DNA from 2 places in the Streptacidiphilus sp. MAP12-33 genome. Region 2 is predicted to be linked to the other one. Evidence: riboswitches for the same ligand, from Rfam matches in the RefSeq annotation. Region 2 holds a riboswitch; the other holds the start of a gene.
The links. A riboswitch is a leader RNA that binds a small molecule or an ion and turns the genes downstream of it on or off. The one in region 2 is predicted to bind cobalamin.

Region 1 (6,933 bases), on a different contig from region 2:
CGGCCCGTCCACCAGGTGCAGGAAGGAGAGGAGTTGCGGCGCGTGGTCCACCGCCTGGCCGGCGAGCTGGGTCAGCGCGCGGTCCGGCACGGACACCAGCAGCGTCCACGCGTCGAACAGCGCGGCCCAGCCGCGGAGCACGGCCTCGTCGTCGTGGGCCCAGGCATGCAACCGCCAGCCGGGGCCGGCCCCGGCACCGCGCAGCTCGACCAGCCCCGTCAGCCGCGCCCGCTCCCAGGCCGCGCGGGCCTGGTCGACGGTGAGGCCCAACGCGGTGGCCGCGTCCGCGGCGTCGGTCGGCATCAGATCCCCGCGGCGGTCCACGGCCGCGAGCTCGCCCGCCCAGCGGGCGATCCGCACCGCGTCCGCGAGCAGCCGCCGCGCGGGCGGCGCGAGGCTGCCCGGCCCGGGCAGGTCGGCCGGCGGCGTCCGGCGCACGTGCTGCCCTTTGGGGCGGGGCAGCCGGGCCACACGGGCGGCAGGGATATCGGCATCACGGTCACGCGGATTCCGGGACGTCACGCGGTGCAGTCTTCCCCGTCATACGGCAACTTGTCACATTCCCAGGCGTGGCGGGCTCCCGCCTGCGGCGCAGGGGACACAAGTGATGGCACGGGGAGCCAGTTGCACCTCCCAGGAGCGCGGAGCTCCGCCGATTCGCGGCTCCGCCGCGTGGGCGCGACCGGGTCGGCTTCGCTCCCGCCTGTGGTTGCACTACCGCCGGGTCGCGGGGCTCCGCCAAATCGCGGCTCCGCCGCGTGGGCGCGACCGGGTCGGCTTCGCTCCCGCCTGTGGTTGCACTACCGCCGGGTCGCGGGGATCCGACAAATCGCGGCTCCGCCGCGTGGGCGCGACCGGGTCGGCTTCGCTCCTGCCTGTGGTTGCACTACCTCCGGGGCGCGGGGCTCCGCCAAATCGCGGCTCCGCCGCGTGGGCGCGACCGGGTCGGCTTCGCTCCTGCCTGTGGTTGCACTACCGCCGGGGCGCGGGGCTCCGCCAAATCGCGGCTCCGCCGCGTGGGCGCGACCGGGTCGGCTTCGCTCCCGCCTGTGGTTGCACTACCGCCGGGGCGCGGGGCTCCGCCAAATCGCGGCTCCGCCGCGTGGGCGCGACGAGCCACCGGCGAGCAGATGGTCCGGGGCGCGCAGGGCCATCCGCACGCCGGTGGTTGCTCGCGCCCACGCAGGGGGCACCTCCCGGCCGAAGGCTGGGGGAGGAGCCGCATATCGGCAGGGCCCCGCGCCCCTGGGTAGTGCGACTAAAGCAAGGGGGTGACGAACCGCTTGAGGAGGTCCTCGTAGCCGTGGGGGTCGGCGTTCCAGAGTGCCTCGTGCTCGGAGCCCGGGAACTCGCGGAAGAGGACCAGGTCGTCGCGGCGGGCGGCGAGCCGCCGCACCGGTTCGATCGGGGCGATGGTGTCGTCCGGGCTGTGCAGGACCAGGGCCGGGACGTGGAGGCCGTCGCCGGAGGCGAGGTGGGCGAAGGTCGCCGTGTCGACACCGGTGCGGCCCTCCGCGGCGAGCATGCCGAGCTCCGCGAGGGGCTGCGGGACGCCCCGGCGCAGCGCCTGGCGGCGCACCGAGGTGCGGAAGTCCAGGACCGGGGAGTCGAGGACGAGGCCCCGGACGGCTTCCCGCCAGGCGGACCGCTCCGCCGCGTGCAGGGCCATCGTCGCGCCCACGCCCCAGCCGTACAGCAGGACCCGGCTCGCGCCGGAGTCGACGGCCAGGCGGATCGCCGCCTCGACGTCCCGCCACTCCGTCTCCCCGAAGTGGCCGATCCCGTCGGGCGACGCGGGAGCGTCGGGGTCGTTGCGGTAGCTGACGCTCAGCACCGGCAGCTTGAACCGCGCGAACAGCGGCAGCAGCGGCAGGACCTGGGCGCGGTCCGCGCCGGTGCCGTGCACCGCGATCACCCACGGGTCGCGCAGGCCCGGCAGGTACCAGGCCGGCATCGCGCCGAGCTCCGTCGCGACCGCCGTCTCGGAGAAGTCCATGCCCAGCGCGGAGCGCGGATCGCCGCGCAACACCCACGGCGTCAGCACCACCGTCTCGCCGACCCCGGGCAGGCCCGCGCCCGTCGAGAGGACCGCGCGGACGACCGTCTGCGCCGTCGTGGACAGCACGTCGCCGACGACGACGTGACCGTCCGTGCCCCACTCCAGCGCCCAGACGCCGGGGCGCTCGGTCTCCGGGGCGCGGGTGAGCTCGACCCGGTCGGGGGCCACCGCGTGCACCCGCAGGCCGCCCACCGAGGCGGGCGCCGACCGGCCCGCGCGCACCGAGATCTCGGAGACCACCCGCCCTGCCACGAGCGCCACCGCGCCGGCGCCCACGGCGGAGGCCGTCACCACAGCGGCTGCCTTGCCCCAACCCATGTCGCTCTCCCGCTGCCCGCTCGCTCGGATGTTCTCTCCATCCCAGTACCCCGGGGCAGGGTCCGCCACCGGGGCGCACCCGGACGGGGTGGCCGCCCCGGAGGCGTCCAGTCGACGGTTTGTCCGAACAGGCCGCGCCGACCTTGACACCTTGTGCATTGCCGCAGCTCGCGGGCCCGGATAACGTGCCCGGACCGAACCAAAGATGCGCACGGAAGCAGGTCTGAAGTGGCCACGTCCACGACCGTCAACGGCGGTGTCTCCTTCTGGTACTCCGCCATCGGCCTCCCCGAGGCGCGTCCCGCGCTGGAGGGGTCCGTCGAGGTCGACGTCGCCGTCGTGGGCGGCGGCTACACCGGCCTGTGGACGGCCTACTACCTGAAGCAGGCGGAGCCCTCGCTGCGCGTCGCCGTGCTGGAGCAGCGCTTCTGCGGCTACGGCGCCTCCGGGCGCAACGGCGGCTGGCTGTACAACGGCTTCGCGGGGCGCTCGGTCTTCGCCAAGCGCTACGGCAAGGCGCGCGCGATCGCGATGCAGCAGGCCATGAACGGCGCCGTGGACGAGGTGCTGCACGTCTGCGCGACGGAGGACATCGAGGCCGACCAGGTCAAGGGCGGCGTCCTGGAGGTCGCCCGCACGCCCGCGCAGGTCGAGCGCCTGGACGCGTTCGTCGCCGGCGAGCACTCCTACGGCGAGAAGGACGTCCAGCGGCTGACGGCGGCGGAGGCCGCCGAGCGGATCGGCGTCGACGGCGCGCTGGGCGCGAGTTGGACCCCGCACGGCGCGCGGATCCAGCCCGCCAAGCTGGTGCTGGGCCTCGCGGCAGCGGCGGAGCGACTGGGCGTCAAGATCTACGAGCAGACCACGGTCACCGAGATCCACCCCGCGCAGGGCGCGGCCCCCGCCCGCGCGGTCACCACGCACGGCACCGTCTCGGCCACGTTCGTGCTGCGCTGCACCGAGGGCTTCACCGCCAACCTGCAGGGCGAGAAGCGCTCCTGGCTGCCGATGAACTCCTCGATGATCGTCACCGCGCCGCTGCCCGCGTCGTTCTGGGACGCGGTGGGCTGGGACGGCCGCGAGACCCTCGGCGACTTCGCGCACGCGTACATGTACGCGCAGCGCACGGCCGACGACCGGATCGCGCTCGGCGGACGTGGCGTCCCCTACCGCTTCGGCTCGCGCACGGACAACGACGGCTCGACCCAGGCGAAGACGATCGCGCAGCTCACCGAGATCCTCACGGCGTTCTTCCCGGCGGCGCGGGGCGTGGCGATCGACCAGGCCTGGTCGGGCGTGCTGGGCGTGCCGCGCGACTGGTGCTCCACGGTCGCGGTCGACCCCGCGACCGGCCTCGGCTGGGCCGGCGGCTACGTCGGCAGCGGCGTCACCACGACGAACCTCGCGGCGCGGACGCTGCGCGACCTGGTGCTCGGCCAGCACACCGAGCTGACGGCGCTGCCGTGGGTGGACCACAAGGTCCGCAAGTGGGAGCCGGAGCCGTTCCGCTGGATCGGCGTCCACGGGATGTACGCGGCGTACCACTTCGCCGACGCCCAGGAGCGCGGTGGGCGCGCTCACACCTCCCCGGTGGCGAAGGTGGCGGACGTCATCTCCGGTCGGCACTAGGCACTGTCCAGGGGCGCGAGGCTCTGGGGGTTTCCCCCCAACGTGCAGATGTGACCCTTTTGTCGGATTCTGTTGGAGGGACGGATCGGGGTCCGTCCAGGCCGCAGCAGCATTCGACACCTTGGGGTGCCCATGTCTGTCATCTTGTGCCTGCTTGTCGCCCCGCTGGGACTCTTCCTGATCCTCGGTCTCTCCTGGTTCGAGGACCACGTCCTCCGTCCGCCGGCGAGCCCCGCCGACCAGGCCCTGCAGAAGGCCGTCGAACTCCTCAACAAGCCCCGCTCCTGACCCTCTCCGGCGGGGCCGGTTGACGCTGCCTCCGGCGACATGGTGGGATCTTTACGCCAATCGGAGGCAAGGAGAGGAAGCCGGTGCGAATCCGGCGCGGTCCCGCCACTGTCACCGGGGAGCACCTGCGAACAACGGCCACGGCGGCACGACGCTGCTGGAAGGCCCGCCGGTGCGTCGATCCGGAAGCCAGGAGACTCTCGCCTCCGGATCGTCGATCCAGGGCGCGGACCCTGAGTGAGGACACGCACCGGTGCGCATCAGCACCATGCGCGCAAGCGCATTCGCGTTCGGGGCCGTGGTGGGCTACACCGCCGACGCCGTGTTCGGCGACCCTCGACGCGGTCATCCCGTAGCAGGCTTCGGGCGGTTCGCAAGCGCGCTGGAGGGCCGCCTCTACGGCGACCACCGGGGCGCGGGCGCGGCGTTCACCGCCGTCGCCGTCGGCTCCGTCGCCGCCACCGCGCTGCTCGCGCAGCGCGCCTCCCGCCGGTCGGCCGCCGCGCAGGCGGCGCTCGCCGCCGCCGCGACGTGGACCGTGCTCGGCGGCGCGTCCCTGACGCGCGAGGCGCGCGTCATCGCGGGGGCGCTGGAGCGCGGGGACGTGGAGGCGGCGCGCGAGCGCCTGCCGCACCTGTGCGGACGCGACCCGAGCGCCCTCGACGCGCAGCAGCTCGCCCGCGCCGTGGTGGAGTCCGTCGCCGAGAACACCGCCGACGCCGTCGTCAACGCACTGACCTGGGGCGCCCTCGCCGGCGCGCCCGGACTGCTCGCCTTCCGTGCCGTCAACACCCTGGACGCGATGGTCGGGCACCGCAATCCGCGCCTGATCCGCTTCGGCTGGGCGTCGGCGCGGTTGGACGACGTCGCGGGCTGGCCGGGCGCGCGGCTGACCGCGCTGCTGGCCGTCGCGGCGAGCGGCGACAAGGGCCGCACCTGGCGGGTCTGGCGGCGGGACGCCGCCGCGCATCCGAGCCCGAACGCCGGGCACGCCGAGGCGGCCTTCGCGGGCGCGTTGGGCGTCCGCCTCGGGGGCACGCTCCAGTACGGGGAGAGAACGGAGAACCGTCCGGTGCTCGGGGCCGAGCTGCGGCCGGTCGCCGTGGCGGACGTGGAGCGCGCCTGCCGCCTCTCGCGCCGGGTGGGCGCACTGGCACTGGCCGCCACCGTCGCGGTGGCGCTGCTGAGGGGGGCTGTGAAGTGAGCGGGGCGCTGCTGGTCGCCGGGACGACCTCGGACGCGGGCAAGAGCGTGGTCACGGCAGGCATCTGCCGCTGGCTGCGGCGTCAGGGCGTCAAGGTCGCGCCGTTCAAGGCGCAGAACATGTCACTGAACTCCTTCGTCACCCTCGACGGCGCCGAGATCGGCCGCGCGCAGGCGATGCAGGCGGCAGCGGCCGGAGTCGAGCCGGAGGCGGCGATGAACCCGGTCCTGCTCAAGCCCGGCGGGGACGGGCGCAGCCAGGTCGTCGTGCTGGGCAAGCCCGTCGCCGAGGTCGGCGCGCTGGACTACCGCGAGCGCAAGCCCGCGCTGCTGCGGATCGCCCTGGACTGCCTGGCCGACCTGCGCGACCGCCACGACGTGGTGATCTGCGAGGGCGCCGGCTCCCCCGCCGAGATCAACCTGCGGGACGGCGACATCGCCAACATGGGCCTCACCGTCGCCGCCGACCTGCCGGTCGTGGTGGTCGGCGACATCGACCGGGGCGGCGTGTTCGCCGCCATGTTCGGCACGCTGGCGCTGCTCTCGGCCGAGGACCAGGCGCACATCGGCGGCTGGCTGGTGAACAAGTTCCGCGGCGACGCGCGGCTGCTCCAACCTGGTCTGGACATGCTGCGGCAGGTGACGCACCGTCCGGCGCTGGGCGTGCTGCCGATGCTGTCGGGCCTGTGGCTGGACGCCGAGGACTCGCTGGACCTGGCCGGGGTGATGGCGCGCGGCACCTCGGGACCGCCGGTCGGCGCGGACGTGCTGCGGGTCTCCGTCGTGCGGCTGCCCCGGCTGTCGAACTTCACCGACATCGACGCCCTCGCTCAGGAGCCCGGTGTGCTGGTCCGCTGGGCCACGCGGCCCGAGGAGCTGGCCGACGCCGACCTGGTGATCCTGCCCGGCACCCGCGCCACCGTCGCCGACCTGGCCTGGCTGCGCGAGCAGGGCCTGGACCGGGCCGTGGCCGAGCGGGCCGAGCGCGGACTGCCGGTGCTGGGCGTCTGCGGCGGCTACCAGATGCTCGCGCGGACGATCGACGACCGCTTCGAGTCCAAGCAGGGCGAGGTCGACGGCCTCGGGCTGCTGCCCGTGCGGATCGCCTTCGCGCGGGAGAAGACCCTCGCCAGGCCCGTCGGCACCGGCTACGGCGAGACCGTGCACGGGTACGAGATCCACCACGGCGTGGCGAGCGTCGAGGGCGGCGAGAGCTGGCTGGACGGCTGCCGCGCGGGCTCGGTCTGGGGCACCACCTGGCACGGCGCGCTGGAGAACGACGGCTTCCGCCGCGCCTTCCTGCGCGACGTCGCCGCGGCGGCCGGACGCGCCTTCGTCCCCGCGCCCGACACCTGCTTCGAGGCCGCCCGCGAGGAGCGGCTGGACCGGCTCGGCGACCTGATCGCCGAGCACGCCGACACCGACGCGCTGTGGCG
Region 2 (6,933 bases):
GTCTCCAGCGAGGGCGCCTGCGCCGCCTACTACCTCTACCGCCGCCTCGGCGGCACGCCCACCGTCCTGCCGACCACTGTGGAGGCGAGCCCCGTTGGCTGACATCGTGGACACCGCCGTCGGCACCGCGCCCGCGGACTTCTCCGGCTTCTCCTGCCCCACCCCGCTGCGCCCCGGCGAACGGGTCGTCATGGGCCACGGCGGGGGCGGCATGCTCTCCGCCGAGCTGGTCCGCGACGTCTTCGCGCCCGCCTTCGGCGGCGGGCACCTGGCCGAGCTCGGCGACTCCGCCGTGCTGGACCTCGGTCCACAGGCGGGCGGCGCGCGGATCGCCTTCTCCACCGACACGTTCGTGGTGCGGCCGCTCTTCTTCCCCGGTGGCAGCATCGGCGACCTCGCCGTCAACGGCACCGTCAACGACCTGGCCATGAGCGGCGCCGTACCCGCCTACCTCGCCTGCGGCTTCGTGCTGGAGGAGGGCGTGGAGCTCGACACCGTCAGCCGTGTCGCACAGGCGCTCGGCGCGGCGGCCCGGCGCGCCGGGGTCGAGGTGGTGACCGGTGACACCAAGGTGGTCGAGTCCGGCCACGGCGACGGCGTCTACGTGAACACCTCCGGCGTCGGGCTGATCGCGCCCGGCGTCGACATCCGCCCGCAGCGGGCGCGGCCGGACGACGTGGTGCTGGTCAGCGGGCCGATCGGGGTGCACGGCGTCGCGGTGATGAGCGTCCGAGAGGGGCTGGAGTTCGGCGTCGAGGTCGTCAGCGACTGCGCACCGCTCGGGGATCTGGTCCGCACGCTGCTGGCCGCGGTCCCGGACGTCCACGTGCTGCGCGACCCCACCCGCGGCGGCCTGGCGGCCGCGCTCAACGAGATCGCCGTCGCGGCGGGCGTCGGCGTCACCGTCGACGAGCGCGCGGTGCCGGTGCCGCCGGAGGTGGCCAACGCCTGCGCGATCCTGGGCCTGGACCCCTGGTACGTCGCCAACGAGGGCAAGCTCGTCGCCTTCGTGCCGCGCGAGCACGCCGACGCCGCCCTCGCCGCGCTGCGCTCCCACCCGCTGGGCGCGCAGGCGGCGGTCATCGGCGCCTGCACCGACCAGCACCCCGGCATGGTCGTCGCCCGCACCGGCCTGGGCGGCACCCGGGTGGTCGACCTGCCGCTGGGGGAGCAGCTGCCGCGCATCTGCTGAGTCAGGAGAGCACGTGACCGAGCGGGTGCCGTCGCGGATCGGCCGGGCAGTACAGGATCCGGAAGATGCCGCTCCGTGTCATGTTGACGCGCGTGGGCCGGCGGTCCTGCCGGCGCCGCGGGTCGCCCCAGGTGAATCCCGGATCGCCCTGGGGCGGCCAGTGGTCCAGCCACTCCTCGCTGTCGGTGGTGAGCAGCGGGCGCATCCGCGTTCCGCAGACGCAGGTTTGCAGGCTACCCACGCCTCCTTCCGGCACGGTTCGCCCGTCGGAAGGGACCGGCCGGGTAGCCTCGGACGGGCGGCCGTCGGTGGCCGCACGGGGGAGGGAAGCCTGGTGCGGACGCACACGACGGTGGCGCGCGACCCGGGGCGCGGAGCCCGTGGCACCGGCGCGGCGTATGTGGAGCGGCGGCGGACGCTGGTCGGACTGCTGCGCGGCACAGTGCTGGAGATCGGCGCGGGCACGGCCGGGAGCCACGCGGACCTCGATCCCGAGGTCCGCTGGCTCGGGCTCGAACCCGCCGTCAGGACCCGGCGGAGACTTGCCCGTCACGCCGCCGACCACGGGCGGCCCGGCAGCGTGGTGGCCGGACGGGCCGAGGCGCTGCCGCTCGCGGCGGGCAGCGTGGACGCGGTGCTCTCCTGCGTGGTGCTCTGCTCCGTCGGCGACCAGGACCGCGCCCTCGCCGAGATCCGCCGGGTGCTGCGGCCCGGCGGGCTGTTCGTCTTCTTCGAACACGTCGCCGCGCCCGAGGGCACCGCGCAGGCGCGCGTCCAGCGCCTGTGGGCGCCCTGCTCCCGCCTGTTCGACGCCGGCTGCCGCCCGCACCGCCCGACCGCGCAGCGCATCGCGGCGGCTGGGTTCGCCGGCGTCGACCTGCGCTGGTTCGACCTCGGCGGCCGCCTCACCCCGTACGGCCCCTACATCGCCGGCTGCGCCGCCCGCTGACCGGACGGCGTGTCAGCGCCGCGCAGCCCGTCCAGGATCGGTGCGAGGTCCGGGGCGGTGAGGGCGTAGCGGACGATGCGGCCGTCCTTCGTCCCGGTGACGATCCCCGCCGCGCGCAGCAGGCGCAGGATCTGGGAGACGGCCGGGTCGGCGATGCCCGTCGCCGTGGCCAGGTCGGTGACGGCGATCGGGCCGGCGTGGTGCAGGGCCAGCAGGATCGCGAGGCGGTGGGGCTCCCCGAGCAGGGCGAAGCGGTCGGCCCACGTGGTGAGGCGGTCGGCGTCGCCGATGCCCTCGATGGCGGCGCACACCGTGTGGTCGTCGATGACCTTGCGGTCGGCACGCTCGGCGGGAACAAGATGCATGCCGGTCATTGTGGCCCGTCCCACGAGGTGATTCGCAACACCTGCGCACCTGTGCAGGCTTGTGGGGGTTTGCGATCAGCCCTAGGGTGGTCGCTGCCGTGGTGTTCGGGAAGACCGGTACGAATCCGGAGCGGCCCTCGCCACTGTGATCGGGAAGTCCTCGTTTCGTTTCCCGCGGCCGTCAGCGGTCGCCGGAGGTCACTGGGCGCGTCAGCGCCTGGGAAGGCCAGAAGCAAGGGCGGCAGCCCCCGTCAGCCAGGAGACCGGCCACGGCACGCATTGTGACCATTCCACGAGGTGCTGGAGAGGCTGGCCTTGGATGACCCTGCCCGAAAACTCTTCCCCGACGCTCACCGCGGCGATACCCGCGACCCCCGTCCTGCGCTGGGAGAGAAGAGACTGGTGGCGCACCGGTGCGCTGCTGGCCGTGATCGCGGTGATGCACGTCGTCGGTTTCGGCATCCTCGCCGTGATGGTGGCGCCCCATCACTACAAGGTCGGCACCCAGGTGTTCGGCCTCGGCCTGGGCGTGACCGCCTACACCCTGGGCATGCGGCACGCCTTCGACGCCGACCACATCGCCGCGATCGACAACACCACCCGCAAGCTCATGGCCGACGGCAAGCGCCCGATCTCCGTGGGCTTCTGGTTCGCCCTCGGCCACTCGTCGATCGTGATCCTGCTGGCCGCGGGCATCGCCGGCGGGGTGCGGCTGGCGACGACGCTGACGAACGACAACTCCAGCGCCCGTCACGAGCTGGGCACCGTCAGCACATTGGCCTCCGGGAGCTTCCTCTACCTGATCGCCGCGCTCAACCTGGTGGCCCTGCTGGGCATCTGGAAGGTCTTCACGGCGATGCGCGCCGGGCAGTTCGACGAGCACGAGCTGGAGAAGCACCTCGACAGCCGGGGCTTCATGAACCGCGTCCTGGGCCGGCTGACGAAGTCCATCACCCGTCCGGGGCAGATGTTCCCGATCGGCCTGCTGTTCGGCATCGGCTTCGACACCGCGACCGAGGTCACCCTGATGGTGATGGCCGGCTCCGGCGCGGCCGCCGGCCTGCCCTGGTACGCGATCGTCTGCCTGCCGCTGCTCTTCGCCTCGGGCATGAGCCTGTTCGACACCCTCGACGGCACGTTCATGAACTTCGCCTACCACTGGGCGTTCGCCAACCCGGTCCGCAAGGTCTACTACAACCTCACCATCACCGGGCTCTCGATCGCCGTCGCCTTCCTGATCGGCACCATCGAGCTCGTCGGCATCCTGCACGACCAGCTGAACCTGACCGACCCGGTCACCGGCTGGATCTCGGACGTCGACCTCAACAACGTCGGCTTCGTCATCGTCGGCCTCTTCGTGGTCGTCTGGGCCTGCGCCATCGGGTACTGGCGCCTGGCCCGGGTGGAGCGCCGCTGGAAGCAGGCCGACCCCGCCTGACGTGCTAGTCTGCGCCCGACCGGAAATCTGCGCAGGCTTGCAGGTTTCCGGTGGCACGACAGGCAGCGAAGCCGGTGACGCCCGCGGGAACGCGGGCCATTCCGGCGCTGTCCCGCAACTGTGAGGGCCGCCCGACGGGCGGCCCGAGCCAGGTCGCCTCCTGCCGCGCTACGACATCGACCCTCGTGGGAAGGGCGATCCGTCTGCTCAGGGTGCGCCTTCGTGCGCGGCCGGTCGCCGGGTTGGCTTCTTCCCTCCCTCACGGCAGGAAGTAGCACATGGCACAGCGACCGCTGGTCCGCTCTGTTGCGACGGCAGCCGCGGCGATCGCTGCGTTGGCCGCCGTCGCCGGCTGCGGTTCGTCGGGCTCGGGTACTTCGGGTTCCGCCGCCCCGTCCGCGTCGACGGGCGCGTCCTCGGCCGCGGCCGCCGCGTTCCCGGTCACGGTGACGCCGTCGAACGGCAAGGTCACCGTCAAGGACCAGCCCAAGCACATCGTCTCGCTGTCGCCGACCGCGACCGAGGACCTGTACGCGGTGGGCGCGGGCAGCCAGGTCGTCGCGGTGGACTCGACGTCCGACTACCCCAAGGGCGCACCGGTCACCAGCCTCAGCGGGCTGACGCCGAACGTCGAGGCGATCGTCAAGTACAGCCCGGACCTGGTCGTCGCCTCGCAGGACTCCGGCGGCCTCGTCGCGAGCCTGCGAAAGCTCGGCGTCCCGGTCATGATCGAGCCGGCCGCGGCCACGCTCGACGACGCCTACACGCAGATCGAGCAGATCGGCCAGGCCACCGGCCACGCCGACAAGGCCGCCGCCACCGTCGCCGGGATGAAGACGCAGATCGCCGCGACGGTCGCGAAGGCGGGCGCCGCGCACCCGAACCTCGGCTACTACTGGGAGCTGAGCGCCAACCCGTACTACTCGGCCACGTCGAAGACCTTCGTCGGCCAGGTCGTCTCCCTGTTCGGCCTGAAGAACATCGCCGACGCGGCGGACAAGGCCGCCGACGGCGGCTACCCGCAGCTGTCCGCCGAGTACGTCGTCAAGGCGCAGCCGCAGATCATCTTCCTGGGCGACAACGAGGCCGCCGACGGCGGGCAGAGCCCGGCGGTCGTCGCCGCCCGCCCGGGCTGGTCGGGGATCCCGGCGGTGAAGAACAGTCAGGTCGTCGGCCTGAACGACGACGTGGCCTCCCGCTGGGGCCCGCGACTGCCCGAGCTGGTCGCCGAGATCGCCGCGGCGGTCGAGAAGGCGCCCACCAAGTGACCCCGAGCGGCCGACGAGGGTGAGGCGGGCCAGGGTGCGCGGACGCACGGCACGCGCCTACGGCGTCGCGGTGGTCTTCCTGGCCGCCGCGGTGCTGCTGGGCGCCATGGTCGGGGCGGCGGACCTCAATCCGCTCGCCACCGGCGCCGCACTGCTCGACCGGCTGCCGTTCGTGCACCTGTCCGGCGGGCTCAGCCCGCTGGACCAGGCGGTGCTCTTCCAGATCCGCTTGCCCCGGGTGGTCCTGGCGGCGCTGGTCGGCGGCGCGCTGTCGCTCTCCGGCGCGGGGTACCAGGGCGTGTTCCGCAACCCCCTGGTCGACTCCTCGCTGCTCGGCGCCTCGGCGGGCGCGGGGCTCGGCGCGACCGTCGCCATCGTGGCCATGGGCGGGGCCGACGCACAGGCCCTGCCGCTCGCGGCGTTCCTCGGCTCGCTCGCCGGAGTCGCCTTCGCCTACCTCGCCGGAGCCAGCGGCGGGCCCGGAACGGCGACGCTGCTGCTGTCCGGGCTCGCCGTCTCGATGTTCCTCACCGCCGTGCAGACGTACGTGCTGCAACGCTCCACCCAGGACATCCAGCAGGTCTACTCCTGGCTGCTGGGCTCCCTGTCCGCCGCCACCTGGCACCAGAGCGCCCAGATCCTGCCCTACCTCGCGGTCGCCACCGTGCTGGTGCTGCTGCACGGCCGTCACCTGGACGTGCTGTCCGTCGGCGACGAGGAGGCCCGTTCGCTCGGGCTGCACCCCGGCCGGATCCGGCTGACCGTCGTGGCCGCGTGCGCGCTGGCCGCCGCGAGTGCGGTCGCGGTCAGCGGCCTGATCGGCTTCGTCGGCCTCGTCGTTCCGCACGCGGTCCGCCGTCTCGCGGGCCCCTCCTACCGGATCGTGCTGCCGCTGTCGCTGCTGTACGGGGCGGGGTTCCTGGTGCTGGCCGACACGCTCGCGCGCACCGTCGTCTCCCCGGCCGAACTGCCCATCGGCGTCGTCACCGCGCTGATCGGCTCCCCGGCGTTCGTCTGGATCCTGCGCTCCACCCGGTCGGTGCGCACATGAGCGCGCACGCCGACGGTCCGGAGCTGTCCGGCCTGGAGCTGTCCGGCCTGGACGTCGACCTGGACCGCACCCCCGTGGTGCGGGAGCTCTCCGGTGCTGTGGCCCAGGGCGGCTGGCTCGCCCTGATCGGCCCGAACGGCGCGGGCAAGTCGACCGCGCTGCGCGCCGTCGCCGGCCTGATCCCGCACCGGGGCACCGTCCTGGTGGACGGCACCGACGTCAGCGCCCTGCGCACCCGTGAGCGGGCCCGCCTGATCGCCTACGTCCCGCAGGCGCCGCTGCTGCCGCCGGACATGACGGTCCGCGACTACGTGCTGCTGGGTCGCACGCCGCATCTGGGATACCTCGCGAGCCCGGGCGACCGTGACCGCGAGACCGCCGCGCGCACCCTGGACGAGCTCGACCTCACCTCCTTCGCCGGCCGCCGCCTCGCCCAGCTCTCCGGCGGCGAGCGCCAGCGCGCCGCGATCGCCCGCGCCCTGGCCCAGGAACCGCGCCTGCTGCTGCTCGACGAGCCGACCTCCGCCCTCGACCTCGGGCACCAGCAGCACGTCCTGGACCTCGTCGACGGGCTGCGCCACACCCAGGGCCTGACCGTGGTCACCACCCTGCACGACCTGACCACCGCCGCCCAGTACGCCGACCGGCTCCTGCTGCTGCACCGGGGCCG

Region 1: it holds a riboswitch for cobalamin, as region 2 does, so the genes downstream of both, ABH931_RS15320 (cobalamin biosynthesis protein) here and ABH931_RS33600 (HoxN/HupN/NixA family nickel/cobalt transporter) in region 2, are expected to answer to the same signal.

The regions. Positions count from the first base shown of each region.
Region 1 is NZ_JBGCCA010000013.1:92,048-98,980, reverse strand. Features, by position in the region: gene ABH931_RS15340 (hypothetical protein) at 1-438, opposite strand, end outside; gene ABH931_RS15335 (alpha/beta hydrolase family protein) at 1,259-2,377, opposite strand; gene ABH931_RS15330 (NAD(P)/FAD-dependent oxidoreductase) at 2,606-4,006, shown strand; gene ABH931_RS15325 (hypothetical protein) at 4,139-4,294, shown strand; cobalamin riboswitch at 4,321-4,514, shown strand; gene ABH931_RS15320 (cobalamin biosynthesis protein) at 4,563-5,498, shown strand; gene ABH931_RS15315 (cobyric acid synthase) at 5,495-6,933, shown strand, end outside.
Region 2 is NZ_JBGCCA010000043.1:26,991-33,923, reverse strand. Features, by position in the region: gene hypD (hydrogenase formation protein HypD) at 1-102, shown strand, start outside; gene hypE (hydrogenase expression/formation protein HypE) at 191-1,192, shown strand; gene ABH931_RS33615 (hypothetical protein) at 1,194-1,433, opposite strand; gene ABH931_RS33610 (class I SAM-dependent methyltransferase) at 1,527-2,141, shown strand; gene ABH931_RS33605 (ArsR/SmtB family transcription factor) at 2,114-2,506, opposite strand; cobalamin riboswitch at 2,577-2,793, shown strand; gene ABH931_RS33600 (HoxN/HupN/NixA family nickel/cobalt transporter) at 2,826-3,944, shown strand; cobalamin riboswitch at 3,969-4,120, shown strand; gene ABH931_RS33595 (ABC transporter substrate-binding protein) at 4,223-5,212, shown strand; gene ABH931_RS33590 (FecCD family ABC transporter permease) at 5,247-6,263, shown strand; gene ABH931_RS33585 (ABC transporter ATP-binding protein) at 6,260-6,933, shown strand, end outside.